Regions from separate parts of the Pseudarthrobacter sp. S9 genome, predicted to be linked through region 1. Evidence: riboswitches for the same ligand, from Rfam matches in the RefSeq annotation. Region 1 holds a riboswitch; each other region holds the start of a gene.
What was found. Region 1 has a riboswitch for cyclic di-AMP ahead of ACQCSY_RS05790 (hypothetical protein). Riboswitches for the same ligand answer to the same signal wherever they lie in the genome.
Positions count from the first base shown of each region.

Region 2: another riboswitch for cyclic di-AMP. It lies ahead of ACQCSY_RS18950 (hypothetical protein); the one in region 1 lies ahead of ACQCSY_RS05790 (hypothetical protein).
Region 3: another riboswitch for cyclic di-AMP. It lies ahead of ACQCSY_RS05095 (NlpC/P60 family protein); the one in region 1 lies ahead of ACQCSY_RS05790 (hypothetical protein).

Region 1 is NZ_CP189576.1:1,243,564-1,252,711, reverse strand. Features, by position in the region: partial or broken gene ACQCSY_RS05805 (glycosyltransferase family 39 protein) at 1-1,023, opposite strand, end outside; gene ACQCSY_RS05800 (glycosyltransferase family 39 protein) at 1,030-3,030, opposite strand; gene ACQCSY_RS05795 (glycosyltransferase) at 3,027-4,448, opposite strand; gene ACQCSY_RS05790 (hypothetical protein) at 4,610-5,395, opposite strand; cyclic di-AMP (ydaO/yuaA leader) riboswitch at 5,394-5,554, opposite strand; gene ACQCSY_RS05785 (HAMP domain-containing sensor histidine kinase) at 5,714-7,309, opposite strand; gene ACQCSY_RS05780 (response regulator transcription factor) at 7,313-8,053, opposite strand; gene ACQCSY_RS05775 (hypothetical protein) at 8,308-9,148, shown strand, end outside.
Region 2 is NZ_CP189576.1:3,937,761-3,946,908, reverse strand. Features, by position in the region: gene ACQCSY_RS18970 (phosphatase PAP2 family protein) at 1-750, shown strand, start outside; gene ACQCSY_RS18965 (VTT domain-containing protein) at 753-1,427, shown strand; gene ACQCSY_RS18960 (response regulator transcription factor) at 1,429-2,106, shown strand; gene ACQCSY_RS18955 (sensor histidine kinase) at 2,111-3,109, shown strand; gene ACQCSY_RS18950 (hypothetical protein) at 3,212-3,874, opposite strand; cyclic di-AMP (ydaO/yuaA leader) riboswitch at 3,879-4,049, opposite strand; gene ACQCSY_RS18945 (hypothetical protein) at 4,250-4,504, shown strand; gene ACQCSY_RS18940 (hypothetical protein) at 4,540-4,977, shown strand; gene ACQCSY_RS18935 (cation:proton antiporter) at 4,974-6,131, shown strand; gene ACQCSY_RS18930 (DNA alkylation repair protein) at 6,168-6,833, opposite strand; gene ACQCSY_RS18925 (hypothetical protein) at 6,926-7,519, shown strand; gene ACQCSY_RS18920 (DUF222 domain-containing protein) at 7,602-9,026, shown strand; gene ACQCSY_RS18915 (HNH endonuclease signature motif containing protein) at 8,914-9,148, shown strand, end outside.
Region 3 is NZ_CP189576.1:1,090,736-1,099,883, forward strand. Features, by position in the region: gene fdhD (formate dehydrogenase accessory sulfurtransferase FdhD) at 1-109, opposite strand, end outside; gene ACQCSY_RS05075 (molybdopterin molybdotransferase MoeA) at 215-1,618, opposite strand; gene ACQCSY_RS05080 (DUF6457 domain-containing protein) at 1,615-1,902, opposite strand; gene mobA (molybdenum cofactor guanylyltransferase) at 1,886-2,629, opposite strand; gene ACQCSY_RS05090 (HNH endonuclease) at 2,716-3,216, opposite strand; gene ACQCSY_RS05095 (NlpC/P60 family protein) at 3,461-4,204, opposite strand; cyclic di-AMP (ydaO/yuaA leader) riboswitch at 4,505-4,674, opposite strand; gene ACQCSY_RS05100 (M23 family metallopeptidase) at 4,812-5,633, opposite strand; cyclic di-AMP (ydaO/yuaA leader) riboswitch at 5,638-5,854, opposite strand; gene ACQCSY_RS05105 (metal-dependent transcriptional regulator) at 6,000-6,695, opposite strand; gene serC (phosphoserine transaminase) at 7,051-8,181, shown strand; gene ACQCSY_RS05115 (MFS transporter) at 8,171-9,148, opposite strand, start outside.

The sequences.
Region 1 (9,148 bases):
GCCGAATTCGCTGTTGAAGAGCCGGAACAGCCCCGGCGTGCCCCAGCCGTTGCCGCCGCCCACGCTCCCGGTTTCGTCGCCGTTCAGCCGGCCCAGGCCGTTGTAGCCGAGGGTGAGTTCCAGGATGGAGTTGTTCTGCGAACCGCCGATGTACGGGCGGGACCCGGCGGGGATGAGCTCGACGGCGGCCAGCCACCACCCGGCCGCCGTCGCCATCGCCGCGCCCGCACCGAGCAGGTGGAGCAGGCGCCTGCCGGGCCCGGCCGGCGCCGCGAGCAGGTACGCCGCGGCGAAGCCCGGGACAACCAGCAGCACCTGCAGTTGCTTTGTCAGGAACCCGATGCCCAGGAGCACGCCGGACAGCAGGAGCCAGCGCAGCCGTGCGTCCTGGATGGAGCGCAGCACGGCATAGGCGGCCGCCGTCATGATCAGCACCAGCAGGGCGTCCGGGTTGTTGAAGCGGAACATCAGCACGGCCACGGGCGTCAGGGCCATGACCCCGCCGGCCAGGAGCCCCGCGCGGTGGGCGAGCCCGGCGTCGGCGGTGGCGGGGGCGGCGGCCCGGCGCACGGTCAGGTAGACCAGCCAGACCGTCGCGACTCCCATGAGCGCCTGCGGCGCGAGGATGCTCCAGGAACTGAGCCCGAACAGCCGCACGGACAGGCCCGTCAGCCAGAGCGAGGCCGGCGGCTTGTCCACGGTGATGGCGTTGGCGGCGTCGGAGGAGCCGAAGAACCAGGCCGTCCAGTCCCGGGATCCGGCCTGGGCAGCCGCGGAGTAGAAGGCGTTGGCCCAGCCGGAGGCGCCGAGGTTCCACAGGTACAGGGCGGCGGCGAGAAGCAGCCCTGCCAGTTCCAGCCGCGGCCGCAGCAGCTGGGGCCCGGACAAGGGCGCGGTGGCGCCGCGCGCGGTGCGGGGCTGACGGTCCGGGCCGGGTGCCCGGAGCCCGGGATTCCGGTGGCTCCTGGAACCGCGGGCCGTGCGGGACGTGCGGGAGGGCACGGGGCGGAGGGTGCCCGTCATGGCGGCCTACGCGCCCAGTTTGTAGACGGTGGAGGTGCCGACCGTCTGGGCCTGGAAGTTCGCCGCGACCCACGTGGCCACCTCGGAGTTGCCCCCGCGGCCGCCGCCCATGCCGCCCATGCCGCCGGAGATGAAGTAGCCGATCTCGCCGCGGTCCACCATGGCCTGGAACTGGGCCAGCGTCGGGTACGGATCGCCGCCGTTCCAGCCGCCGAGCGCGATCACGCTGGTGCCCGTGGCGAGTTCCAGGCTCGCTGCCTGGGTGGCGCCGGAGACAATGGCGGACCACTTTGCGCCGGAGGACTTCAGCAGCGCGGTCAATTCGGCGGAGGTGCTTTCGCCGCCCATGCCGCCACCGACGCCGCCGATCGCCCGCCCGCCGCCCATCGCGGAGGCGGTGGGCCCGGAGGTGGGAATCGAACCGGCGTGCGGCTGCGCCGCCGTCGCCAGCGTCCAGGCTGCGCTCCCCACGCCGCCGGCCAGCAGCGAAAGGATCACGACGCCGGCCGTGGCGGCCCGGCGGAACCGGCCGGGAAGGCCCGGGAAGGTGTCCGCCCGCAGGAGCAGCGCCGTGGCGGCCAGCAGACCCAGGGCGACGACGATCACCCGGAGCCCGGGCAGCCAGGCGGGGTCACGGCCCAGGAGCACCGCAGCCCAGACCGAGCTGGCCAGCACCGTGGCGGCCAGGACACTCCGTGCCGGCCAGTGGGCCCGCCCCCGCCACAGTTCCACGGAGCCGATGCCCACCAGGGCGGCGATCGCGGGAGCCAGGGCCACGGCGTAGTACGGGTGCACGGTGCCGCTCATGAAGCTGAAGATTCCCGCCGTGACCGCGAGCCAACCGCCCCACAGCAGGAGCGCCGCGCGGGTCTTCGAGGTCCGTGCCTCACGCCGCGTGAACCAGAGCCCTGCGGCCAGCAGGATCAGGGCCGCCGGCAGAAGCCAGGACACCTCCCCGCCGAAGCTGGCCCCGAACATCCGGGTGATCCCGGCGGCTCCGCCGAAACCGACGTTTCCGCCGCCGGGCATCCCGGCGCCGCCGCCCGCTCCAACGCCGCCCGCTCCAACGCCGCCCGCTCCGCCGCCCGGCATGCCCCCGCCGGAACCGGTGATCCGGCCCAGGCCGTTGTAGCCGAAAGTGAGCTCCAGGAAGCTGTTGTTCTCCGAGCCGGCCATGTACGGCCGGGCCGAGGCCGGGGTCAGCTGGAACACTGCAATGTAGCTCCCGGCCACCACGGCGATCCCGGCGGCCGCAGCCAGCAGGTGCAGCAGCCGGCGCCCCAGCGTGGCGGGGGCTGCCCACAGATAGGCGAGGGCCAGCCCGGGCACGATCAGGAAGCCCTGGAGCATTTTGGTCAGGAAGGCCAGGCCGATCACGGCGCCCGCGGCGGCGAGCCACTCCCAGCCGGCCTTCTCGATGGCCCTGGTGGTCAGGTAGGCGGCCAGCACCAGGCACAGGGTCAGCATGGCATCCGGATTGTTGAAGCGGAACATCAGTGCGGCCACCGGCGTAAGCGCCAGGGCGACGCCGGCCAGCAGGCCTGCGGCCGGGCCGGACACCCGCTTGACCGTCAGGTAGAGCAGTCCGACGGCGGCCACGCCCATGAGCGCCTGCGGAATGAGCATGCTCAGTGCCGAGAAGCCGAAGATCCGCCCGGCGAGGGCCGGGATCCACAGGGCGGCCGGCGGCTTGTCCACGGTGATCGCATTGCCTGCGTCCAGGGAGCCGAACAGCAGGGCCGTCCAGTCCTTGGTGCCGGCCTGGATGGCCGCGGCGTAGAAGGAATTGGCGTAGCCGGTGGCTTCCAGGTTCCAGAGGTACAGCCCAGCCGCGAGGGCCAGCAGCAGCGCCGCCGAGGGCCGCACCCAGTGCGGCTGGCTTCCGAACAGCACGCGGCCCCGGCGGCTCTGTGGTGTTGACGCCTGGGGGTCCGGTGCCGGAGTCGGGGAGTTCGGCGCTGCGGAGCCGGCAGGGGATCCGGTGGTGGAGCTGATCGTGGCGGTCATTTACTTGGCCGTTTCTGTGTGGGGGCGGGAAGCGTCTGTGGCGCCGGGCGGCGGAACCGCGGGGGTGCCCCGGTGGCGGAAGACTGGCGGAAGATGACCAGCCGGAAGAGCAGGAACTTGACGGCAGTGGCGGCGAGGTTCGCCGCGGTGACCGTGACGATCTCAAGCCAGCGGTCCGGCGGGCCGGCGGAGGCGCCGTGCACCAGGGCGAGTGCGCCGGAGGTCAGTGCCAGCCCGAGGCCGAACACCAGGAGGCCCTCGAAGTGGTGGCGCGCCACTTGGCTGTTGCCCTGGATGCCGAAGGTGAAGCGGCGGTTGGCGGCGGTGTTGGCCACGGCCGTGGTGAGCAACGCGAGAAAATTGGCGAGCTGCGGGTCCATGAGGCCGCGGCAGAGCAGGAAGATCGCCAGGTAGGCGAGGGTTGACGCGAGTCCGATGCTGCCGAAGCGGACCAACTGCCCGAACAGGCTCCCGCCGGGGCTTTGTTCCTGGGCGCGGGAGGACGCGGCGAGGGGGCCGCGGGCGAGCGCGGCGCGCAGCTCGGGGACAGGGATGCGGCCCGAGACCAGGTCGCGGCTCAGCCGGGCCATGCCGCGCAGGTCGGCCAGGGCGGTCTGGACGATGTCGACGCTGGAATCGGGATCGTCGGTCCAGTCCACGGGTACCTCGTGGACGCGCAGTCCGCACTTTTCGGCCAGCACCAGCAGTTCGGTGTCGAAGAACCAGGCGTTGTCCAGGGTGTGCGGGAGGAGCTGCCGGGCCACGTCCGCGCGGATGGCCTTGAACCCGCACTGGGCGTCGCTGAAGTGGGCGCCCATGAAGGAGTGCAGCAGGAAGTTGTAGCTGCGGGAGATGATTTCCCGTTTGGGCCCGCGGATCACGCGGGAACTGTGCGTCAGCCGGGTCCCGATCGCCAAATCCGAGTGCCCTGAGAACAGCGGCGCAAGCAGGGGTCCGAGCGCCGCCAGATCGGTGGACAGGTCCACGTCCATGTACGCCAGGACCGGCGACGGCGAGGCGAGCCACACCTTGCGCAGTGCGTTTCCACGGCCTTTTTCGGCCATGTGGACCACGGTCACCTCGCGGAGTTCGCGGGCTACGCGTTCTGCCGTCTTCAGTGTTCCGTCGGTGCTGGCGTTGTCCGCCACGGTGATCCGGAAGCTGTGGGGGAAGGAACCCAGCAGATAGGCGTGCAGCCGGCGCAGGCACGCTTCCAGGTCCCGTTCCTCGTTGAAAACCGGGATGGTGACATCCAGCACCGGTTCGGTGGTGCGGGTATCGACGGGGGAGCGCCGGCTGCCTGCTTTGTCGACGGGCCCGGCGGCGGGACCCGTGAGGGGCGGGGCGGCCAGGGCGAGCCCGGCCGGCGTCGCCATGGAGTGCGGCAGGGTTCCTGTGTCCTGGTCTGTGAACGTCATGGCTCAACTTTCCCGCCGGCCCTTATGAGGGCTTTAGGGTCAAGCTGTGCAGCGCCTGTGGAAGTTCAGCGCCCGCCGTTCAATGTGGCCGGAGGCCCCGAATCCATGGATTCAGGGCCTCCGGCTGATGCGAACAATGTCCGAGCGGGCTTCGTCCGGCCTCAGTACCAGTTGTTGGCGTAATGGAAGTTCAGGGCACCGCAGGGGGACCCGTAGCGCTGCTTGACGTAGTTCAGGCCCCAGTTGATCTGCGTCCTGTAATTGGTCATATAGTCGGCGCCAGCGCTCGCCATCTTCTCGGCCGGCAGCGACTGGACCACACCGTAGGCGCCGCTGCTGGCGTTCGTGGCGGTCGTGTTCCAGTCGGACTCCCTGGTCCAGAGCTTCATCAGGCACTGCATCTCGCCGGGAGCCCAGCCGTAGGTTGCCAGCGAGGCGGCGGCGTAGGCCTGCGCCCCGGCCGGGTCATCGACGGCCACGGGGGCAGCCGGCGCCGGTGCGGCAGCCGGCGCCGGTGCGGCAGCCGGCTCCGGTGCGGGAGCGGCCGGTGCTGCCGGGGCCGGCGCTTCGGCCGGCTTCACCTCGGATGACTGGGGCGCGACGCTGCCGCTGGCGGTAGCGCCAGGCTGCGCCGCGACCCGTACCTTCTCGAAGTTGAGTTTCGTCAGCGGGTCGGCGCTGGTGGTGGCCGCACCAGTGCTCGCGGCGCTGACGGCGCTGGTGTTTGGTGCGGCTGTCTCCGATGCCTGTCCGGCGGCGCCGACCCCGATCAGCACCGCGCAGGCGGCAGTGACGACGGCGGCGCGGCGGCCGGTGGTGCCGATTCCGGCAGCAAACCGGGACAGGGCGGACGCGGGCTGGGCTGGCTCGGCGCGGTGGCGCGACTTTGTGGAACCCGATGTCCGTGAAACGCCCTCGGGGCGTGTTTGTGCCTTGAATTCAGTCATGATCGCCTCTCAACGCCGGCGGAGTTAGCTGTCGGGTTCGGATGAGGTCATCCGGCCGCACGGAAATTCACGTGTCGGCTTCACCCCAAGGGCGCATGTGTGCAGAATGCCCGGGAACTCTGGGTCCCCCGCCTCTGCCTGGTCCAGCGGAATCCGGGAAGCGGCAGAGTTTGGCGTCCGTCCGGATATGCGGCACCAATGGAGGCCGCACTCCAAAAACGCTACAGGAGTTGGAAGCTTAAGTCACATTTCGGTAACAGGAATCACGACGACGGTGCGTCGGCTTGCGCCTGCGCACCACCGGATAAGGGTGCCGGACTACGCCGACGGCGGCGTGGCGGGAAGGCGCACGGCGAACTCCGTTCGGCCCGGCCGGGACGTGACTTCGACGGTTCCTCCGTGGGCCTCCACGATGGACTGCACGATGGACAGCCCCAGCCCGCTGGTCCCCTCGGCGGTGGGTACCGCAGCCGCCGTCGTCGCAGGAGCACCGGCAGAAGCTCCGGTGCCAGCCCCGGCGGCAGGAGCTGCCCCAGACCTGACTGCCGCCGTCGTCGCGGCCGCCGGGTTCCTCCGCGCGGCGTCCGCCCGCGCGAAGCGTGCAAAGATCCGGCCGATGAACTCGGGGGCGATTCCGCTGCCGTTGTCGGTCACCGTCACGACGGCGCTGCCGTCGGCAGAACGCATCACGCCGGTGACCACGGTGGTCCCTGGTCCGGTGTGCTTGCGCGCATTGGAGAGCAGGTTGGCCAGCACCTGGTGGAGCTGCGTCCCGTCGCCGCGGACCACCACGGGCTCTTCCGGGAGCTCCAGTTGCCAGATGCGGTCCGGGGCCATGACCTTCTCATCGCTGACCGTCTCGATCGCCAGCTGGGTGAGGTCGACGTCGCCGACCTTGAGCGGCTGGCCCTCGTCCAGGCGCGCCAGCAGCAGCAGATCCTCCACGAGGGTGGTCATCCGCTCGGACTGGCTTTGCACGCGGGCGAGGGACTTCTGGCCGTCCGGCGTGAAGTGCTCGGTCATCCGGATCAGCTCGGTGTAGCCGCGGATGGCGGTGAGCGGAGTGCGGAGCTCGTGCGAGGCGTCGGCCACGAACTGGCGCACCTTCATCTCGCTGTGCTGCCGTGCCTCGAGCGCGTTGGAAACGTTCTCGAGCATCTGGTTCAGCGCGTAGCCCACGCTGCCCACTTCCGTGCCTGGATGGGCGGCCGACGCCGGCACCCGCACCGCAAGTGCCACCTCGCCGGCGTCGAGCGGAAGGCGGGAGACCTTGGTGGCCACCTCCGACAGCTGTTCGAGCGGCTTCATGGTGCGGCGGATCAAGGCCGTGCCGGCGAGGCCAATCAGCACGAGGCCACCCGCGGACACCACCACCATGGTCCAGACCAGCGAGGCCAGGGTGTTCTGTTTCTCCGCCAGCGGAAGCCCGGTGACGATCACGTCGCCGTAGGGGGCCTGCACGGCCGTGAGACGGTACGCGCCCGTGGAAAGGGTGCGGTCCACGGGCACGCCGTTCGGCGTGAGCGCCACGAGGACGTGATTGTCGTCGGGGGAGAGGCCCTTACGGCTGGCGTCCCCGGCGAGGAAGCCGGCGCTGCTGACCGCGCCGTCCAGAATCCGGGCGTTAAGCGTACCGACGCCCTGCCCCCGAGCCTCCAGCGGGTCGGGCCGGCCGGGATTTCCGGGCACGGGCCGGCCGAATTCCCGGGCCCGTCCGGAGGCCTGGTCAAGCTGGGTGTCGAGTTGCCGGGTGAGGAACAGGTCCATGGAGGCGTAGCTGAAAAGGCCCACGGCGCCGCAGATGGCCACCAGCAGGGCCATGGCCACGAGGACCAGGCGGGTGCGCAGATGCCACGTGGACGGGTTGCGCCAGTCGCGCCCGGGGGCCCGGGTCTCACCGGAGAGTGTGGGCACGGATCAATCCGCCGGCTTCAGGACGTAGCCGGCGCCGCGCACCGTGTGGATCATGGGCGCCCGGTTGGCGTCGACCTTCTTGCGGAGGTAGGAGATATACAGTTCGACGATGTTGGCCTGTCCGCCGAAGTCATAGTCCCAGACCCGGTCCAGGATCTGGGCTTTGCTGATGACGCGTTTGGGGTTTTCCATGAGGTAGCGCAGGAGTTCGAACTGGGTGGCGGTGAGATGCAGTTCCTCGCCGGCGCGCGTGACTTCCCGGGTGTCGACGTTGAGCACCAGGTCGCCCACCACCAGCTCCGCGGTGTCCATGGCGGCCACACCGGAGCGCTGGACCAACCGGTGCAGGCGCAGCAGCACTTCCTCCATGCTGAACGGTTTCGTGACGTAGTCGTCCCCGCCGGCCGCCAGGCCGGTGATCCGGTCCTGGACGGCGTCCTTCGCGGTCAGGAACAGGGCGGGCACCTCGGGTGCGAAGGCGCGGATCCTACCCAGAAGTTCGACGCCGTCGAACCCGGGGATCATGACGTCGAGGACCAGCACATCGGGGCGGAACTCCTTGGCGAGCTTGACCGCCTCGGGGCCGTCGGCGGCGATGGCGACCGACCAGCCGGCCATCCGCAGGCCCATGCTCATGAGTTCGGAAAGGCTGGGTTCATCGTCCACCACCAGTGCGCGGATGGGGGAGCCGTCCGGATGCGTGAGCTGGGGAAGGTTGTTGGTCATGGAGTGCGAAGTGGCCATGGGACAACTCTCCGTTCTGCCGGTTAGATGCGGCTTTGGGGACCCTGTGCGGCACCTGTGAATCCCAGCCTAGCGAGCTGGATGGCAGCGCGGTGCCGGTGCGATGCCCGTGCGGGGCCCGTGCGGGCTTTCCGGGCACGCGGGCAGGTCACGGCTGTCAGGTCACAGCCGGGCCTGTTGAGCCGCACAGCCCGGGCACAGGATCCGTCAGCACTCTGGGAAGAACACCGATCCCGCACCTGAAGGAGAACCCCATGAGCGGTCAGCATCCCGGACCCGTCCCGGAAACCACCCCCGACGGCACCCCCCTGGCCACGCCGGCAAACACCCCGCACGCGACCACGCCGTACGACGCCGGGCAGCCGGTGCCCGGGGCTGCGCCGGGTTGGGGCACGCCCCCGTCGACATCGACGACGCCGTCCGCGTCCGGATGGGGTGCGCCCCCGCAGGGGCCGGGAGCGCCGGCCCAGGGCTTGGGTGCGCCGGGGACCGCTCCCAACAGGGCCTCCACGGCCAAAGCCCGGACCAAACCCTGGACGCTGAAGCGGGGGCTCGTTGTCGCCGGGGCCGCAGTCGTGCTCGCCGCCGGCGCCGGGGTGGGGGTCTACGCCCTGACGACAAGTTCCGCGGCAGCTGATGGAACGGCGCGCGGCGCGGCCGGGGGGTTCGCCGGCGCCGGCGGGCAGGGCCTCGGTCCGGGCTCCGCCCAAGGCGGGACGGGATCGTCGCAGGGCGGCTTCCCCGGGGGCGGAATGCCTGGCCAGGGCACCCCTGGCGACTTCGCCGCAGGCGGGATGGGAGGCATAGCGGGCGGACTTTCCGCGGCTGTGCACGCCGAATACGTGGTGCTGCAAGGAAGCGAGTACGTCACCAAGGCCGAGCAGCTCGGCAAGGTTTCGGAAGTCAGCTCAACGTCAGTCACCGTCACGAGCAGCGACGGCCTCACGCGCAGCTACGCGCTGGGCGGGGACGTGGTGGTGAGCAAACAGCAACAGAGACGCCAGCAGACCGGAGGGAGCACCGGCAGCCAGCTGAGCCTGGCGGACATTGTCGCCGGCGGGACCGTGCGGATCGTTGCGGCCAAGGACGGCTCGG
Region 2 (9,148 bases), 1.9 Mb from region 1:
TTTTGGGCCATACCCCAGGCCGGCCACTGGTTGCTGTTGGGCGCCCTGTTGTCTGTGGCCGTCCTGGCACTGGGCCTGACGGCGCAGCTGATGCCGGGGTTCGGTGCCGCCGAGCTTGGTGTGGACCAGGATCTTAGCCAGCATCACGCCGCCGTCCTGACCGCCGTCGCGATGGCGCTGAACGTGGTGTTTGGCCCGGTGGCGGGCGCCGCACTGATCGCCGCCGTCGCCCTCTACATCTGGGTGGTCCGCGGTGCCCTGGTAAAGGCGGTTGCCTTCGGCCTCGTGGCATCCTCCGGCTGGGTGGCCAGTGAGTTCTTCAAGATCATCGTCGCCCGGCAACGGCCCAACCCCGCGCTGCTGTTCGATCCTCTGTCGCCGGAGACGGGGTCCAACAGCTTTCCCAGCGGCCACGTCTCCTTCTCGGTGGCACTGGCGTTCGCGCTGTATTTCCTGGCCCGCGGAACCCGCTGGGCCAACGTCGCAGCCTTCACGGGTGCAGCCACGGCACTTGTCGTAGCATGGTCAAGGTTGTACGTCGGGGTCCACTACCCCACCGACGTGGCGGCCTCATTCCTGGCCGCGAGCGCAGCGGTGGTACTGCTGGCGGGCCTGTGGAACCGGTTCGCTCCCCGGATGCTGGACCGGCTTCCCGTCCCCGCAATCGCCCGATCGTCACGATCGTCACGATCGTCACGATCGTCACGATCGTCACGATCGTCACGATCGTCACGATCTAAGAGGAAGTGAACATGCACACCTTCTATGCCGCAGCACTCCTTCCGGCCGTGTCCGCCGCCGGAACCCCGCTCCTTGACCCGGCCAGCCTGCTCGCGGGGCTCGGCCCTGCGGCGCTGGGCGTCATCGCGCTAATGGTCTTCATCGAATCCGGCGTGCTCTTCCCCTTCCTGCCCGGAGATTCCTTGCTCTTCACCGCAGGCCTGCTGCATCAGCAGCTGCAACTGACGCTGCCGGTGCTGATCGGTGTCGTCACCGCAGCTGCCGTGGCCGGAGACCAGGTCGGCTATATGCTGGGACGCACGTTTGGCCGGAAATGGTTCAAGGACGATGCCAGGGTCTGGAAGACGGCGCATTTGACCGCCACCGAGGACTTCTTCCGCCGCCACGGCGGCGCCGCAATCGTGCTGGCCCGTTTCGTGCCCATGGTCCGGACGTTTGCGCCGCTGAGCGCCGGCATCGCCCGTTACGGTTACAAGTCCTTCACGCTCTGGAACGTCACGGGCGCCCTCGCCTGGGCCGGGTCCGTGACGCTGCTGGGCACCTGGCTGGGCCACTTCGAGGTCATCGCAAAGAACATCGACGTCATCGCCGTGGTCATGGTGCTCGTCTCCGTCCTGCCCTGGGGCGTCCAGCTGCTCAGGCGCCGCCGCAGCCGCGCTGAGGACATGGCACGGAATAATAGCTGACATGACAACCGCCGACCGGCCATCGCTCCTGCTCGTCGAGGACGACGCCGTGCTGGGACCGCTCATCGCAGAACTGCTGGAGACGGACTACCGGATCCGGCTGGTCGCCAACGGCCAGGACGGTCTGCATCTGGGCCTGACGGAGACCTGGGACGTCATGGTCATCGACCGCGGGCTGCCCGTGATGGACGGAATCACCCTCATCGCGGCGTTGAGGTCGAAGGGCATCTCCACACCGATCCTGATTCTGACCGCGCTTGGCGACGCGGACGAGAAAGTCAGGGGTTTGGACGCAGGCGCCAACGACTACGTGACCAAGCCATTCGACGCCGCAGAACTCGCGGCGCGCCTGCGCGCGCTGACGCGCACCTTCTCTCCGGCCCGCGCGGCGCCCGTGAGCATCGGCAACTGGGAACTCGATCGGGCGTCGCGCTCCGTCCGGTCCCTCTACGGGCCCGTGGTGCCCCTCACGGCGAAGGAGGGCGACCTGCTCGCGGCCCTGGCCACGGAACCGGGGCGGGTCTTCACCCGGGACGAACTGCTCGCCAGGTTATTCCACCCCACAGACCAGCCCGGCGTGATCGACACCTATGTCCACCACCTCCGCCGGAAGATCTCCAAGACCGTGATCCGCACCGTCCACGGCGTCGGCTACCAGATTGGCGACGCCGATGAGTAAGCCCATGAGGAAGAGCGGGCCGATGGGCGGCAACCCGGACCAGTCCACGCTGCGCAGGGCCTCCCTCAAAGTGGCGTTGCGGATCAGCGCCGCCTGCGCAGTGATGGTCCTCTGCATCCTCGCCGCCACCGCCATTTACCTCATGAACCAACTTGCACACCCCGGGGTGCCAGGCTCCACGGCAGCGGGGCCGGCCTACACGTACCTCGATTCCAAGGACCTGCTCGAAGCCATGATCATCGCAGGGGCATCGGGGATCGTGTTGGCCGGCGTCGTCGGGTGGCTGAGCGCGCGCAGCGCCATCCGACCCCTCGGAGAAGCACTGGCGCTGCAGCGCCGGTTTGTCCAGGATGCCAGCCACGAACTGCGCACGCCCCTGGCCATCCTGGACACACGGATCCAGCTCACCCAACGCGACACGACGCCGGGCTCAAAGCAAGGCCAGGCCCTCGCCCGGATCCGGGAGGATGCGGCAACGCTTACGGAGATTGTCAACGAACTGCTCCTGGCAGCAACCTCTGCCAGGCCTGATCCTTCCGCGGCACCGTCCGACCTGGCCTACGTCGTCGCCGCCGTCGCCGAGAGTCTCCAGCAACTGGCGGGCCAGCGGGACGTGCTTCTGGATTTTTCCGCCGACGGCCGGCCGCTGGCACGGATCGACCAAAACGCTCTGCGGCGCGCGGTGCTGGCCCTGGCGGATAACGCCCTCGCCCACACTCCACCCGGCGGACGCGTCACCATCAGGACGGTTACAGAGCGGAACCAGGCAGTCATCACCGTGGCTGACACGGGGTCCGGGATCACGGGCGTCGATCAGGCCCGGATCTTCGACCGCTTCGTGAGGACCTCCCGTTCCGATGGAACACGCGGACAGAGAAGCTTCGGCATCGGCCTGGCCCTCGTCCGCGAGATCGCCACGGCCGCCGGCGGCACCGTCGACGTAGCCAGGACCGGCCCCGAGGGAACCGTCATGAAGATCGAGCTTCCTCTGGTCGTGCGCTGAGTCCCGGTCCCGGCAAAGGAAAGACCGGTGATCGGATGCCCCCAAAGGCATCCGATCACCGGTCTTATCCGCACCAGCATCTAGCCCCAATGGGGCTTAAGCTTAGGCGCGGACGAAGGTCACGCCGCCGGTAACGGTGAGCCAGGACAGCGGGTGCACGATCGTCTGGTTGGACCCGTTCATGCCGCCGCTGACGACCTGGCCGTTGCCGGCGTAAATGCCGACGTGGCCGGCCTGGACCACCATGTCACCGGGCACGGGAGTCCCGACGACGGTGCCGTAGTTCATGAACTGCATGGGGCCGAGGTCGCCGACCGGCTTGCCGGCTGCGCCGAGCGCCTTCTCCACCATGGCTGTGCAGTCCTGGGTGATACCCAGCTGGCCGTAGGCGGCGGAGAGCATGGCGGCGTTGAGGCCGCCGGCTGCCGGCGCCGCGGCGGGGGCCGGGGCGGCCTGGACCTGCACCGAAGCCTTGGGGGCTGCCGCCTGAGCTGCTGCGGCCGGGACCGCAACAGCCGGCTTGGGCTGCTCGATGACGGGAGCGGCCGTGGAGGTGACGGCAGGACGATCGAAGCTGATCTTGACGCTTGAATCGGCGCTGACCGGCGCGGCGACCTGGCCCTTGACATCAATGGACGACGCCGGCGCGGAGTCGCGCTGCACGGGGGCTCCCGCTGCGTTGGCGGCCATTCCGCTGGTGAGGACCAGACCGGATGCTGCGGCGAGGATGGCGGTTTGGCGCGCAAAAGTATTGATTGAAGACATGAATGTAGCCTCTCCCAATGCCTGCGAGGTGAGCTGTCGGATTCGGATGGGAGGCACCCGGCCGCACTCGGGGCCCGTCGTTGCGGGCTCTGTGCGGCTTCACCCCAAGACCTGCAGACGAGCAGGTCAAAAGTGGTTTCCCCGTCTCTGCCGGACGTTGAAGCGAATGGGCCCCGGGCCGCGGCAGAGTTAGGCAATCGGCTGGGGAGCGCCCGTATCGGAGACAACAGGCACTTATCCACCGTAACGCGGACCGCAGGCTAATGTCACATTCAGGTAACGGCAATCACGCTGCCGTCCGGTATTCCCATAGGGACGGCGGCTCTTCCGAGCATAGGATGATGCCGTCAGCATGTCCCCGAAGCGGAGGCCGAAATGAACAGCCACTGTGTTGCCATCTGCCAGCTGAGCAATCAGCCTCAGGAGGATTTTGATGTCAACACCGAGCTGCTGATCCTGGAAGGCAAGGACGTCCATGTCTCGACGTGGGACGCGGAACCCCGGGACGGCGGCTTTGACGCGCACGTCCTGAATGACCGCGTCGACGCTCTCGGTTTCATGGTGGTCACGGACTGGGAGTTCCTGGACGGCAAGGCCTACGCGGTGGTGGAACGGCGGACAGGCAGGTAAGAGCGCTGGCGGGTGGACGGGACTAGTCTCAATCCATGGCGAAGGAATCCAGGAAAAGCGACGACCCGGCCCCGGTTTTCTGGCTCGCGGAACCCGAGGAGCATGATTACCCGGCCGCGGAGCGGTACCTCACGCTGCTCACGGGCGCCGCCGGCGCCGCCGCCATCGTGCAGTCGTTGCGCAATGCGCCGGTGACGCATCAGCTCGCGAAAGACATTTTGCGTGCCTCTGGGCTGCCGCTCCTGACGGCCGACAACCCCCACGTCGCCGCTGATCTGGCCAAGATCGCCGCCGGCAAGGAGCTGTCCCCGGTGCTGCTGGTCCGGGGAGACCTCGACGCCGGCATCGCTGCCCAAGTCGCCGACGGGTACCACCGGATCTGCGCTTCCTTCCTGACCGACGAGAATACGGACATCCCCGTGAAGCTGGCAGATCCGGCGGCCCCGGGTCCGGCACGCCGCGGCGCGCCGTGACGTTCCTGTCCCTGGCGCTGATCGCCGTCGTCGCCCTGGCCGGCCCGGTGCTGGCGCTACGGGTGCGCTGGCGGCTGCCGGTGGTCTTGGGCGAACTGCTGGCAGGCATCGGGATCGGGCAGACGGGGCTCGCGCTGGTCGACTCGGGCGATCCCACCTTCAACCTGCTGGCGAACATCGGCTTTGCGCTGATGATGTTCGTGGCCGGAACCCATGTGCCGGTCAGGGACCCGCAGATTCGCTCCGCCCTCGGGAAGGGGTCCCGCCAGGCCGCCGCTGCTGCGATCGCGGCTGCGGTCATCGGAACCGGGGTGGGCCTGGTCTTCGGCACCGGGCATGCTCCCCTGTACGTGGTGCTGCTGGCGTCCTCGTCCGCTGCCCTGGTCCTGCCGATTGTTGATTCCCTGCGCCTGGGCGGACCCCAGGTGGTCGCCATGACCGCACAGGTGGCCATCGCGGACATCGCCTGCATTGTGGCGTTGCCGCTGGTTGTGGATCCGCCCAACGCCGGCCGCGCCGCGCTGGGTGCGCTCGCGGTGGCGGCGTGCGCAGCTGTGCTCTTTTTCGTGCTGCGCTGGCTGGAGCGCAGCGGCATCCGCGGGCGCATGCACCGGCTCTCGGAAAACCGCAAGTTCGCCCTGGAGCTCCGGATCCAGCTGGCCCTGCTCTTCGCGCTGGCAGGGGTGGCGAACTTCGGCCACGTGTCGGTGATGCTGGCCGGCTTTTCCTTCGGCCTGGTGGTCGGCGCCGTCGGCGAGCCGAGGCGGCTGGCCCGCCAGCTGTTCGCCGTCAGCGACGGCTTCCTGGGGCCGGTTTTCTTTGTCTGGCTGGGGGCGTCGCTGAACCTGAGGGACCTCGCCGGGCGCCCGGACATGATCGTTTTGGGCCTGGCCCTAGGGGTTGGAACGGTGCTGCTCCACTCCGGACTGGGGGTGCTTGGGCTGCCCCTGCCTCTGGGGGTTCTTTCCGCGGCACAACTGGGGGTGCCGGTTGCCGCGGCGAGCATCGGCACGCAGCTCCACGTGCTGCTGCCCGGTGAGGCGGCGGCCCTGCTGCTGGGCGCCCTCGTCACGATAGCCGCGAGTGCAGCCGCCGGATCGCGTGCCGCTAGGACTTTCTCTCAGCCCGCGGCCGGCGGAGACGCCAAACCCTGAACTTCGGTAGCTGTCTCCGGACGCTGCGCCGTGGCATCACTCGTCGACGACTGAGAAGTGCAGTTCCGGCCTCTTCTTCGTCATCTCATCGAGCACAAGGGAGATCGCTTCCCGGACCTCGGGCCCGTCTGCCCGTTTCCTGCCTGTCGCCGGGGACTCGCCCAGCACCGTGCAGGCGTGGCGGACAAATCGGTCCCAGTCCCCCGCGCCCGTTCGCAGCGGCCGGAGCGGGGACAGCAGGGCGGCACGGCGGAGCCAGACGTCCGGTTCCCGCACCCAGCGGTCCAGCACACTGTCCGCCCGCACCATGTCCGGCCTGTCCAGTCCCTCGAGCAGGGGTCCGATCACGTCGACGGCGAGCGGGTCGACGAGCGCGCGCACGTGCGCCTGCCGCACGAAGCCCTCTATCCGGGTCAGGTCCGAGTTGGTCAGAAGCGGGACATTGGATTGCAGCAGGACCACCGCCGCGAGCCGGCGCTCAAAGACGGGCACAGCCCACAATTCCGAGCTGAGCGCGGTGATGTCATCATGCAACAGGCCGGGATAACGGCGGCCGGCATCCCGGATCGTCCCGCGCACCGCGCCTACCGAGGCGCCGTAAAAACGCAGATCGCCGCCCAGACGGGACTGCGCCTCTTCTGCACGGCTCCACGACCCCTCCCGCTGCAGGGAGAGGTCGATGAAATCGCCGGCGTCACTCACTCGTCCATTCTTTCCCGTCGGCGGCGGGCAGGCGAACCCTCTGCCTAGACTGGCAGTGTCATGTCGTCCGAACGAAAGCGGTTTCCGTAACCATGCACCCCAAGCTCGCACTCGCCGTCGCACTGTCCGCTGTGATGCTGGGGGTGGCGTCGTGCGCGGCACCCGCGCCTTCGCCCGTGGGCAGCTCGAAGACGACGTCCTCCGCCGCCGGTTTTGCCTTGGACACCGCCGGCGCCCGTGAGCGGATCGCCCAGGCCGGACTCGCAGTCCTGACGGCGGAGGGAAACGTGCAGCATTTTCACGCCCACCTTGATGTGCTGAAGGACGGCCAGCCCGTTGCTGTGCCGGCCAACATCGGCATCACGGTGGGCCCGGGCAACAAGCCGGACGGCATCTCTGCCCTGCACACGCACGACACCAGCGGCGTCATCCACATCGAGTCGCCCACCGCGGGGCAGGTCTTCACGCTCGGGCAGCTCTTGACGGAATGGGGCGTGCTGGCGGGCGGCGGCGCCGCGGGGACGGGGAGCGGGCCGCTGGGCGGCTGGACCGCCTATGTCAACGGCAAGAAGTACGACGCCGGCGTCCGGGACGTCCCGCTGAAACGCCACGATGAAATCGTGCTGTCCTTCGGCGCGTCGCCGGCAAAGATTCCGGCCTCCTACGAGTTCCCGCCTAACGAGTAATACGGCGGCGGCGGCGCAGTTAGCGCGACGCCGTTGGCGCGACTCCATCATTACCGTCGTACCCCTCTGGCAGAGTTTAGTTATGGAAGCCATGAGGGAGTTCGCACCCTTCCAGGACACGGCCCGGGAAGCCGGCCAGACCGCGCGGCCTGGCTTGGACGCCGCTTGCCTGGATCGTGCACTCTCCTTGCTCCAAACTGTGAGCTCGACGGCGGTGGAGGACGCAGCGCTCCGGGGATTCCGCGCTGCCTCGGACTTCGCCGACCGGCTGGAGGAACTCTCCCGGACGGTGGAGTATCTGCAGATCGTGGCGGCCGGGGCCGTGGACCGGACCCGGAACCGGGCCGCAGCTTCCCCCGCGTCGGGCAGCAAGGGCTGGACCACCGGCTGGCGCGAGGATCCGACCACCAGCCCGGCCGGCAGCACCGGGAATCCGGACACCTCCGCAGGCCCGGACGCTCCCGGAGCCGTTGACGACGCGGGAGTCGATGACGGCTACCGGAACACCACGGAGTTCCTGCGCGCGCGGCTCCGGATCAGCGCCACGGAGGCCCGGCGCAGGCTGTCCCTGGCCGAAAGCATCCTGCCGCGCCACGGCATCGCCGGCCGGCTGCTGCCGGCCGCGCGCGCGGAACTGAGCGCCGCCGTCAGCTCCGGTATGGTGGCTTCCCGGGCCGCGACCACCATCGCCCTGGCCTTGGACCGGGTCCGGCACGCGTGCGACGCCGACGCCGCGGCCCGGATGGAACACGCCCTGACGCGCACCGCCGCCGAGAACGATCCCGACTTCCTCGTCCAGGTCGCACGGCGGTGGACCGACGCCCTGGACCAGGACGGCGCCGAACCCTCCGAAGAACTGCTGCGCCGGTTCCAGGGCGCCTTCATCCGCCGGACCCGCCACGGCCTCCACCACCTGGAGATCTACGCCACCACGGACCAGTTCGAACAGCTCGTGACGGTCATGAACACCGCCACGAATCCGCGCAGCAACGTCCAGGACGGGCCGGAGAGTACGCCAGGAGCGGCCGGCCTGGATCTCCGATCCCGGCCGCAGCGACTCCTCGACGGCCTCGTCGGCGCCTGCAAGGCCGCCCTCGCCGCCGGCACGCTGCCCGCCGCGGGAGGACTCCGTCCCCAGGTCATGGTCACCATCGACTACCGGGACCTGCTCGCCCGGCTGGGACACAGACGCAACGGCGGCAGGCGACACTGCCGCCGCGGGCCGGACACCGGAGCACACCGGCACGCTGCTGTTCACCGGGCCCGTCACAGCCTCCACGGTCCGGAAGATCGCCTGCGACGCCGACATCATCCCGGTCCTCCTCGGCGGCGAACGCCAGATCCTGGACATCGGCCGGACCTCCCGGATCTTCCCGCCGCACATCCGCAAGGCCATCACCGCCCGCGACCAGGGCTGCGCCTTCCCCGGCTGCACCCTCCCCGCACCGTGGTGCGAGGCCCACCACATCAGCTACTGGTCCCGCGGCGGGACCACCAGCACGGATAACGGCACACTCCTGTGCAGCCACCACCATCACCTCATCCACAAGGAACAATGGAGCATCCAGATCCGGACCGGGATCCCGTGGTTCATCCCGCCACCGCACCTGGACCCGCGCCAGGAACCCC
Region 3 (9,148 bases), 150 kb from region 1:
CCTCGACGGCCAGCACATCCTCCCGGTGGCGGACCGGGAATTCGAGGGCCTGCGGTGATCCGTCCAGGACAAATTTGTGCACCTTGCGGCGCTGCGTCACGCGACCCATCAGGGGCTCCTAAGCAACGTGTTGTGCGGACCTTCGGTTGATTCCATCATTGCAAGTGCGGGACTCGGAAGCCAGCGCAGCCAGCGCGGCCTGGCGGAGCGCCGCTCACCCAAGGGCGCTCCAGTCCACCGGACCGTCGTTCGCCGGGGGTTTCCTTGCCGGTCTCCTGGCGGCCGTCTTTGCCTTTGCGGCGGCAGCCCCGGGGTCCGGGATGGGGGCGCCCCACGGGAGCGCGAAGGCGGGGACGGGCTCCCCCAGCTGCACGCCGTGGGGCGGGACAACCAGGACGCCGTCGGCGGCGGCCAGTCCGCGCATCATTCCGGGGCCGGTATGCTGCGCCGGCGACGCCATCCCGTAGAGCAGCCGGAAGGGCATCAGCCGTGTCCGGCCGGGATCAGCGTCGATCGTCGAGCCGCACGGCACCTCGGCGATCGGCGGTAGCGTTCCGTGCCCCAAGGCCGCAAGGAGCGGCGCCCCGATGGTCGAGAGCGCCATCATGGCCGCGAGCGGGTTCCCGGGCAGGCCGAGGATGAACCGGCCGTCCGGCAGCTCGGCCAGCACGGCGGGGTGGCCAGGACGCATGGCGATGCCGTCGATCAGCAGGCGTCCGCCCAGCTCGGCGACGGAGCGCCTGAGGTGGTCCGTTCCGGAGCGGCCGGTGCCCCCCGTGGTGATGACGACGTCGGCGGGCAGGTTCTCCATCACCGGTTCGGCGGCGGGCTCCGCGGACGGATCCCCGGCGGCGGCCGGCCCGGTATCCTCCAGTGCGGCGAGCCATTCGGCGTAGCTGTCGCCGATTTTCACCTCTTCAGTGCAGATTCCACCGAGCATGCCCACCACCCCTGCCAGCTGGGGTCCGAACGTGTCGCGCACCTCGCCCGGGCCCGGCAGGCCCGCGGCGACAACTTCGGAGCCGGTGAACACGAGGCGGACCAGTGGTTTGCCGAGCACCGGAAGGGTGTCGTACCCGGCCAGCGCGGCGAGGGCAAGATGGGCTGGGTTCAGCAAGGTGCCGGCCTTGATCAGCAGCTCGCCGGCGGCGGCTTCCTCCCCTGCTTTCCGGATGTGGTCGCCGTTTCGCGGCTCACCGGGCTTCGCAATGCCGCCGAGCCTCAGGACCGGCAGGCCGTCCTCGTCGGTGCCGATGGTTCCGTTCTCGCTGCGCAGCACGGCCTTCGCCCCTGGCGGGATCAGGCCGCCGGTGGCGATCGGACTCGCCTGGTGCGGGGCCAGCCGCTGGTTCGGCTCGGCCAGGATCCAGGGCCCGCTGCCGTTGACGGCCCAGCCGTCCATGGCAGACGAGGCATAGTGCGGCATGTCCTGCAGGGCCGCCGCATCCGCCGCCAGGGTCCTGCCCAGGGCCTGCCGGAGAGGCACGGGGGCCGCGGGAATGGCGGTGGCACAGTCAAAGGCGAGCTGCCGGGCCTCATGCCAGGTGTGGGCCACGTGCCGGTGCTGCCCCGGCTCGGCCTCCGCAGTCCCGTGGCCGTGAGGGGGTGCAGGCGTCATGCCCCGGGAGCTTCGGCGGCCGCGTAGTCCTTGGCGAGCTGGCGGGCCACTCCCATGGCGGCCTGCATGGACACGGCGTCGGTGGCCTGGCCGGAACCTGATGCCAGTCCGGCGGCAAAGCCTGCGATAAACGTGGTCAGCGGGGCGGCAGGGCGCACCACGGAATGAGCCGCCACACCGGCCAGGGCCAGGACCTCTGTCACGTCAATCTCGACATCCTCAAGCTCCAGGGCCTGGAGCAGGGCACGGCACCAGTCTTCCAGTGTTTCATCCTGGCTCTTCACCGTTTGCCTCCAAAGTCGAGTTCAGCTGCGGAGCTCCGGACCGGCCGTCTGGATCGTGGCCTTGAACCGGGCCGGATATCCCTAGGGCGGTGGCGTCATCCCAGGTATCCACATCATCCGTGGAACCGGAGGGGACTCGAACTTCCCGCACCTCAAGACTAGCAAGAAGGGCGAATACCGAAGCGTTCTCGAGGGCTCCCCGGCGCGCGGCGTCCGCGACGCAACGTTGTAGCGCAACTGTGCCATAAAAGCCCAGTAGGGGTTGCCTGCGCCCATCGCCGGAGACGGCCATGACGCCGTCGGTCTCCGGCGCATCCTCCCGGGCTGGCGTGGCGGACAGGGCTGTACTGTCCGGCCCGTCGCCTTCCAGCGCTTTGATGAGGGCGCGGACAGCGGACTCCACGCGGGGCATGTCACAGGCCAGGACCAGGGTGAGGGGCGCCGGACCGACTGCCCCGCCTCGGGCTGCATGGTCCGCCGCCACAGCGGACAGCCCGGCAGCGATGGCGGCGGCCGGACCCGCGAAGGGAGGATCCTCGCGGCAGTTCAGGACGCCGTCGGGCAGGTTCCCCGGGTCAGGCCCGACGACGACGACTCCCCTGGCGCCGTGCGCGGCCCGCAGCGAGCGTTCAAGGAGGGTGGCGCCGTCGTAGACCAGCCGTGACTTGGGCACGCCTCCCAGACGGGAGGACTTCCCCCCGGCGAGAATGACGGCATCGAACTCCACCGCTTCAGCCTAGCGCGGCAAGGGGTCCGGACCGGCACGCCGCGGGTTCAGGCGGCAGGTTCAGGCGGCAGGTTCAGGCCGCAGGTTCAGGCCGCGGATTCGGGCAGCAGGAACGGATCCCAGGCCGGAGTCGGCTTTTCGAGTTCCTTGATCTGCCAGACGGTGCCCTTCGGCGGCGCGGGAGCAAAGCCGAGTTTCCAGCCCATCTCGCCGGGCGTGTGATCACCCTTGGCGTTGTTGCAGCGCAGGCAGGCGGCCACGAGGTTTTCCCAGGAATCCGCACCGCCCCGGGACTTGGGCTGGACATGGTCTATGGTGTGGGCAGCCTTGCCGCAGTAAGCGCAGCGGTGGCCGTCCCGGCGGAGCACGCCCCGGCGGCTGACAGCCGTCATCGTGTTGTACCGGGGCCGGATATAGCGGTTCAGCAGGATCACGGACGGGCGGCCCAATATGTCCTGGGGGCCGACGACGGGATCGTCCCCTTCGGCCACCACGCTGGCCTTTCCGGTCAGCACAAGGACAAGCGCCCGGCGGAAGGTCACTACCGCCAGCGGTTCATATCCAGCATTCAGAACGAGCGTGCGCATCCGCATACCTCTTCACGGCCGCACCCGCCAGGGGCACGAGGGCCGGCTGCCCTCTGCATGGTCAGGCTATGGATCGACAACACAAGAGTAAACACTCAAGTGCCGGATCACCGAATTTTTTTCGACCGCGCCGGTCCGTGCCCCGGAAAGTTCATTCCGCGGCAACACAAAAGACCCCCGCCACCAGGGCGGGGGTCCTTCGAAAGTGCTGGGGCCGTGTTTAGCCTTTGTCTTAGCCCGTGGCTTAGCCGCCGACGCGGATGAAGACCGGGCCGGAGCCGACGTTGGCGCTGTACAGGGCGGTGGTGCCGCCGTTCCAGCCGCCGTGGACGGCCATGCCGTTGCCGACGTAGACAGCGATGTGGGCCATGCCCACGCCACCGTTCTGGTAATAGGCGAGGTCGCCCGGCTGTGCCTCGGCGGCGCTCACGGTGCGGCCCAAGGACAGGTAACCTGCCGGCCAGCCGTGGTAGTGGATGCCCGCTGCGGCCAGTGCGTTGGTTACGAGGGCGGTGCAGTCCTGCCCGACGCCGATCTGTGCATAGGCAGCGGCGGCGATCGTCGCGCCGTTGCCGCTGCCGATGCCTGCCGGTGCGCCGACGGACGCGGATGTTCCGAGCTGCGCGCCGCCGGCCTGGGCGTCCTGGACCTTCACAGCGGGCTTCGGGGCCTCGACGACAGGAGCCGGCGACGTGGTGACGGCGGGCTTCTCGTAGGAGATCGCGATGGTAGAAGCAGCCGAAATAGTTGCCGGAGCAGCTGACTGGACTTCGAGGGCGGAAGCGGAGGTGGATTCGCGCTGAACGTTGGTCTCAGCAGCGTTGGCTGCGATACCGCTGGTCAGAACCAGGCCGGATGCTGCGGCGATGACTGCAGCCTGGCGGCCCATGCCGCCGGCGTTGTCGCCGACAGCCTTGGCAATGACAGCAAGCGAGTTGGTCTTGGTGACCTCGGCGCGGTGCCGTGCAATGGTTGCACGAGTAGTCATTAAGTTCTCTCTTTCGTGATCCTTGGACCGCGCGTTTTCAGGCGCGGAATGAGGACGCTCCGGCATCTTGGGGGTACGCCGGATCGCCCCGAATGGGTTACTTAGCGAAGGGTGTACTGCGAAGACACGCCAAAAGCGAGCAGGTGCTTGGCCTGCTGTCCGGACTCAGTGGAGAGTGAGTCCGCGGAGTGAGCTCCAATCCGGGCGCCGGCAAGGGCAGCACGGGAGTTGGATTTCAGCGGGCTCCGAAGAGCCGCGCAAGCGCGATTATGCGCAGCATTGTGGCGTGAAGACACGAAAGTAGCCTCTCCCAATGCCTGCGAGGTGAGCTGTCGGATTCGGATGGGAGTCACCCGGCCGCGCTGCTTCCTGGGAAGCTTTGCGACTTAACCCCAAGGTCTTCTTTCGAAGACCAAAATTGGTTCCCCCGCCCCTGCCAGACGATGTGATGCGATCGGACCTTGAGCGGTGGCAGAGCTAGGCAATCCACTCAAGAGCGCCAACTTCGGAAAAGTTGGCGTGCTTCAAACGCTACAGGAGTCCGGACTCAATGTCACATTCAGATCACGGCGTGTCACAAGAATTCGAGAGTGATCCATCGGCTTACTTAGAGCCAGCCGAGCGGGTCAACGACGTCGCCGTTGACCATCACTTCGAAGTGGAGGTGGCAGCCCGTGGAGGCGCCTGTGGTGCCGCTCATCGCGATGAGGTCCCCGCGGGAGACCTTCTGGCCGACGCGCACGGAGGATGAGGACAGGTGGTTGTACGTGGTCTCCAGGCCGTTGCCGTGATCGATCACGATGCGGTTTCCACCGCCGTAGGGGTGCCATCCGGAAAAGGTGACGGTGCCGCTGGCGGCTGCGTGGACGGCTGTTCCGCATTGGGCGGCGTAGTCCTGGCCGCGGTGGAACTCGCCCGCACCGCCCGTGATCGGGCTGACGCGGTAGCCGAACGGCGAGGCCGTGACCATCTGGTCCAGCGGCGCACCGAGAGTGCCGGCCGATGCCGCGCGGGTGATGCTGCCCACCGACTGGGCGCTCAATAGCTGCTTGAGTTTCCCGTCCGGGTCGCCCTTCGTGGTGACGGCCGTGCGGCTGAAGTCGACCTTGGCTGCGGCGGCCGCCGTGACATCCGGCTGCGCTGCGGCGGCGACCGATCCGGACAGGCCGGCGCCCGTGGCCATGACCGGGCTGGTGACGGGGACGGTTACGGTCAGGACCAGGCCCGTGGCGGCCAGTGCGATGCCGGCCTTCTGTCCCACACCGCTGGCGGCGGCAAAGTCCGTTACCTGGCGGAACGGACTGCGGCGGCCCCGGCGTTCGTCGCGGTGCGCGTCACGTGGGCGGTCGGCCATTGGGGCGACAACCGGGCGCGGCTCCGGAGCGGGACCGGTCGCGCGACGACGGCCCCTGGCGGTCTGGGTAGTCAAGAACGGTTCCTCTCTGGATAGCCTGCGAAGTTAGCTGTCGGATTCGGGTCAGAGAGATCAAAGACCCGGTCCGCCGTGGCAAGCAGCCAGACACTGAGGCATCTTGGGATGCCTCGGTGGAGTGTGCTTGCCGCTGACGGACTTCACCCCAAGGCTGCTGTTGAAGCAGCCGCAAGTGGTTCCCCCGCCCCTGCCAGAAGGTGTTTCTGCGACTGATCCGCTGGCAGGGCTCGGCTTCGGATCAGGTAACGCTTTGGTATCGGTACTGGCCACTAACTATAGGTGATTAAGCCGCCCGGTAATAATTCCGTAATCACTTTTGTGCACAACTCATCGGTCATCCCATGAGCGGCGAGTCAGGGCAGGTTAGACGACCGTTACAAACACATGGGCGGCGACTTCGGGAGGCAACTCCAGGGCGCCTTCGATATCCGGGACCCGGACCGAGATGTACTCGCCGACCCGCTCCAGCGAGATCACGGCACCGGGCCGGATGCCGCCCTCATCAAGCTGAACCAGCAACTCCGGCTCGACCTGGATCGGCTCCGCCAGACGGCTGACCGTGATCCGCGAATCCGCACCGTAGCCGGCCATGGCGTCCAGCAGGTTCACCACCCCGTCCGTGTAGGCCCGGGACGGCTGGCCGCCGAGCTCCGCAAGTCCCGGGATCGGGTTTCCGTACGGCGAGACGGTCGGGTGGTTGAGCATCTCGAAAATCCTCCGCTCGACGCGTTCACTCATCACGTGCTCCCAGCGGCAGGCTTCCTCGTGGACGTAGGCCCAGTCGAGGCCGATCACGTCGGCGAGCAGGCGCTCGGCGAGGCGGTGCTTGCGCATGACTCCGATAGCGCGTTTCCGGCCGGTTTCCGTCAGCTCAAGGTGGCGGTCGCCCGAAACAACCACCAGTCCGTCGCGTTCCATGCGCCCGATGGTCTGGGAAACGGTGGGGCCGGAGTGGCGCAGCCTTTCGGCGATGCGGGCGCGGAGGGCGACGATGTTTTCTTCTTCAAGTTCCAGAATGGTCCGAAGATACATCTCCGTAGTATCGATCAGATCCGTCATTCAGCTCAGCTCCTCGAGCGCCGTCCTTGCGTCATTCCCACCGTACCGCGTGCAGGATGCGCCCTGGCGAGATCCGCCGTACGTTCGCAGGACATCTTAGCCTATTTTGAATTACTCCGGATAATCTTCCGGGCGTCGGCACTGGCCGTCACAGTCCCCTCGTTGAGCGTCGGCGTATCAACCGCGAACCAGCCGCGCACCGCCCGCACCGGTGCCTCAATGACTGGACTGTGACGGACCCTTTTCCGTATCGCCCGGGGCTTTCAGGCAGAATGAAAAGGAGTCTTCGTTGCAGCCACCCCTGCCAGGCCACCTCCCAAGCCACGCTACGTATCAGCCGAAAATTGGAGCCACTGTGAGCGACACCAGCATCACGATCCCCGCAAACCTCCTGCCCCAGGACGGACGGTTCGGCGCCGGACCGTCCAAGGTCCGGCCGGAACAGATGGAGGCCCTCGCCGCGGCGTCGGCGAAACTGCTGGGGACCTCCCACCGCCAGGCACCCGTCAAGAACCTTGTCGGCTCGGTCCGGACAGGGCTCAGCGAGTTCTTCCGTGCCCCCGAAGGCTACGAGGTCATCCTCGGCGTCGGCGGCTCCACGGCGTTCTGGGACGTCGCCAGCTTCGGCCTCGTGGACAACAAGGCACAGCACCTGTCCTTCGGCGAATTCGGCTCGAAGTTCGCCTCTGCCACCAACAAGGCACCCTTCCTGGCCGCCTCCTCCATCATCAAGTCCGAGCCCGGCACCCGGCCGTCCGCACAGGCGGAGGCCGGCGTCGACGTTTATGCGTGGCCCCAGAACGAGACCTCGACCGGCGTCGCCGCCCCGGTCAAGCGCGTGGCCGGCGCCGATGCGGGATCCCTGGTACTGGTGGATGCCACCTCTGCCGCCGGCGGCCTGGACGTGGATGTGGCCGAGGCCGACGTCTACTACTTTGCCCCGCAGAAGAACTTCGCGTCCGACGGCGGCCTGTGGCTCGGCCTGTTCTCCCCGGCAGCCCTCGAGCGGGCGGCCCGGATCAAGGCCACCGACCGCTGGATTCCCGACTTCCTGGACCTCCAGACGGCGATCGACAACTCCCGGCTGAACCAGACCTACAACACTCCGGCGCTGGCCACCCTCGTCACTCTGGACGCCCAGGTGCAGTGGCTCAATGCCAACGGCGGACTGGACTTCGCCGCGGCCCGGACCGCGGACTCCGCCGGGCGGATCTACCGCTGGGCCGAGGCCTCCGGGTACGCCACGCCATTCGTGGCCAACGCCGAGGACCGCTCCAACGTCATCGCCACGGTCGACTTCGACGAATCGATCGACGCCGCGGCCATCGCCAAGGTGCTCCGCGCCAACGGCATCGTGGACACCGAGCCCTACCGCAAGCTGGGCCGCAACCAGCTTCGGATCGCCACTTTCGTGGCGATCGAACCGGACGATGTCTCTGCGCTGCTGGAGTGCATCGATTTCGTCGTGGCCGAACTCAAGAAGTAGCGTCGGCGTTTCCGCCTGGGCGTTCCGGCCCAGCGCCGCCGGAACGGGTGCCGGATTCGAGCCGGAAGTGCCGCAGCCCGCGCGCCCTGCGGTCAAAGCGGATCCGCAGCTGCTTCGCCCGGACGATCCACAGCAGCCCGATCAAGGCCGCGATGAGTCCCGCGGCCGCCGCGACGCCCATTGACCAGCGGGGACCGGCAATGTTCGCCACCCAGCCCACCAGCGGTGCCCCGATCGGCGTGCCGCCCATGAAGATCGCCATGTACAGGGCCATCACCCGGCCGCGCATCACCGGATCCGTCGTCGTCTGGACGTAGCCGTTGGCGCTGGTCAGCATGGTGATCGCGAAGAGGCCCACCGGCACCAGCGAGACGCCGAACCAGAAGTAGTTCGGTGCCAGCGCGGCTAATCCGGAGGTCACACCGAATGCCCCGGCGGCCCCGAAGATGATCCGCAGCCGGGGCTTGCTGCGGCCGGCTGACAGCAGCGCCCCGGCGACGGACCCGATTGCCATGATCGAGTTCATCAAGCCGAAGGCGCCGGCGTCCAGGCCGAATTCCGTGCCGACCATCGCCGCGATGAACAGGGCGAAGTTCAGTCCCAGGGTTCCCACAATGAAGATTGCCACGAGCACCACCAGGATGTCCGGCCGGAACCGCACGTACCGCAAACCCTCACGGATCCGACCCTTGCCCGCCGGCGCCCGCGGCAGCTGGCGCAGCGACGCCGCCGGGATCTGCCACAGGCTCGCCAGCAGGGCAACGAACGTGAGGGTGTTGATCAGGAAGACCCAACCCGGCCCGACGACGACCGTGAGCACGCCGGCCACCGCCGGTCCGATCATCCGGGCCACGTTGAAAGAGGCGCTGTTGAGGGCCACGGCGTTGGGCAGGTAGTCGTCCCGGACCAGTTCCGAGACGAAGGTCTGCCGCACGGGCGCATCCAGCGCGGATACGACGCCGAGCAG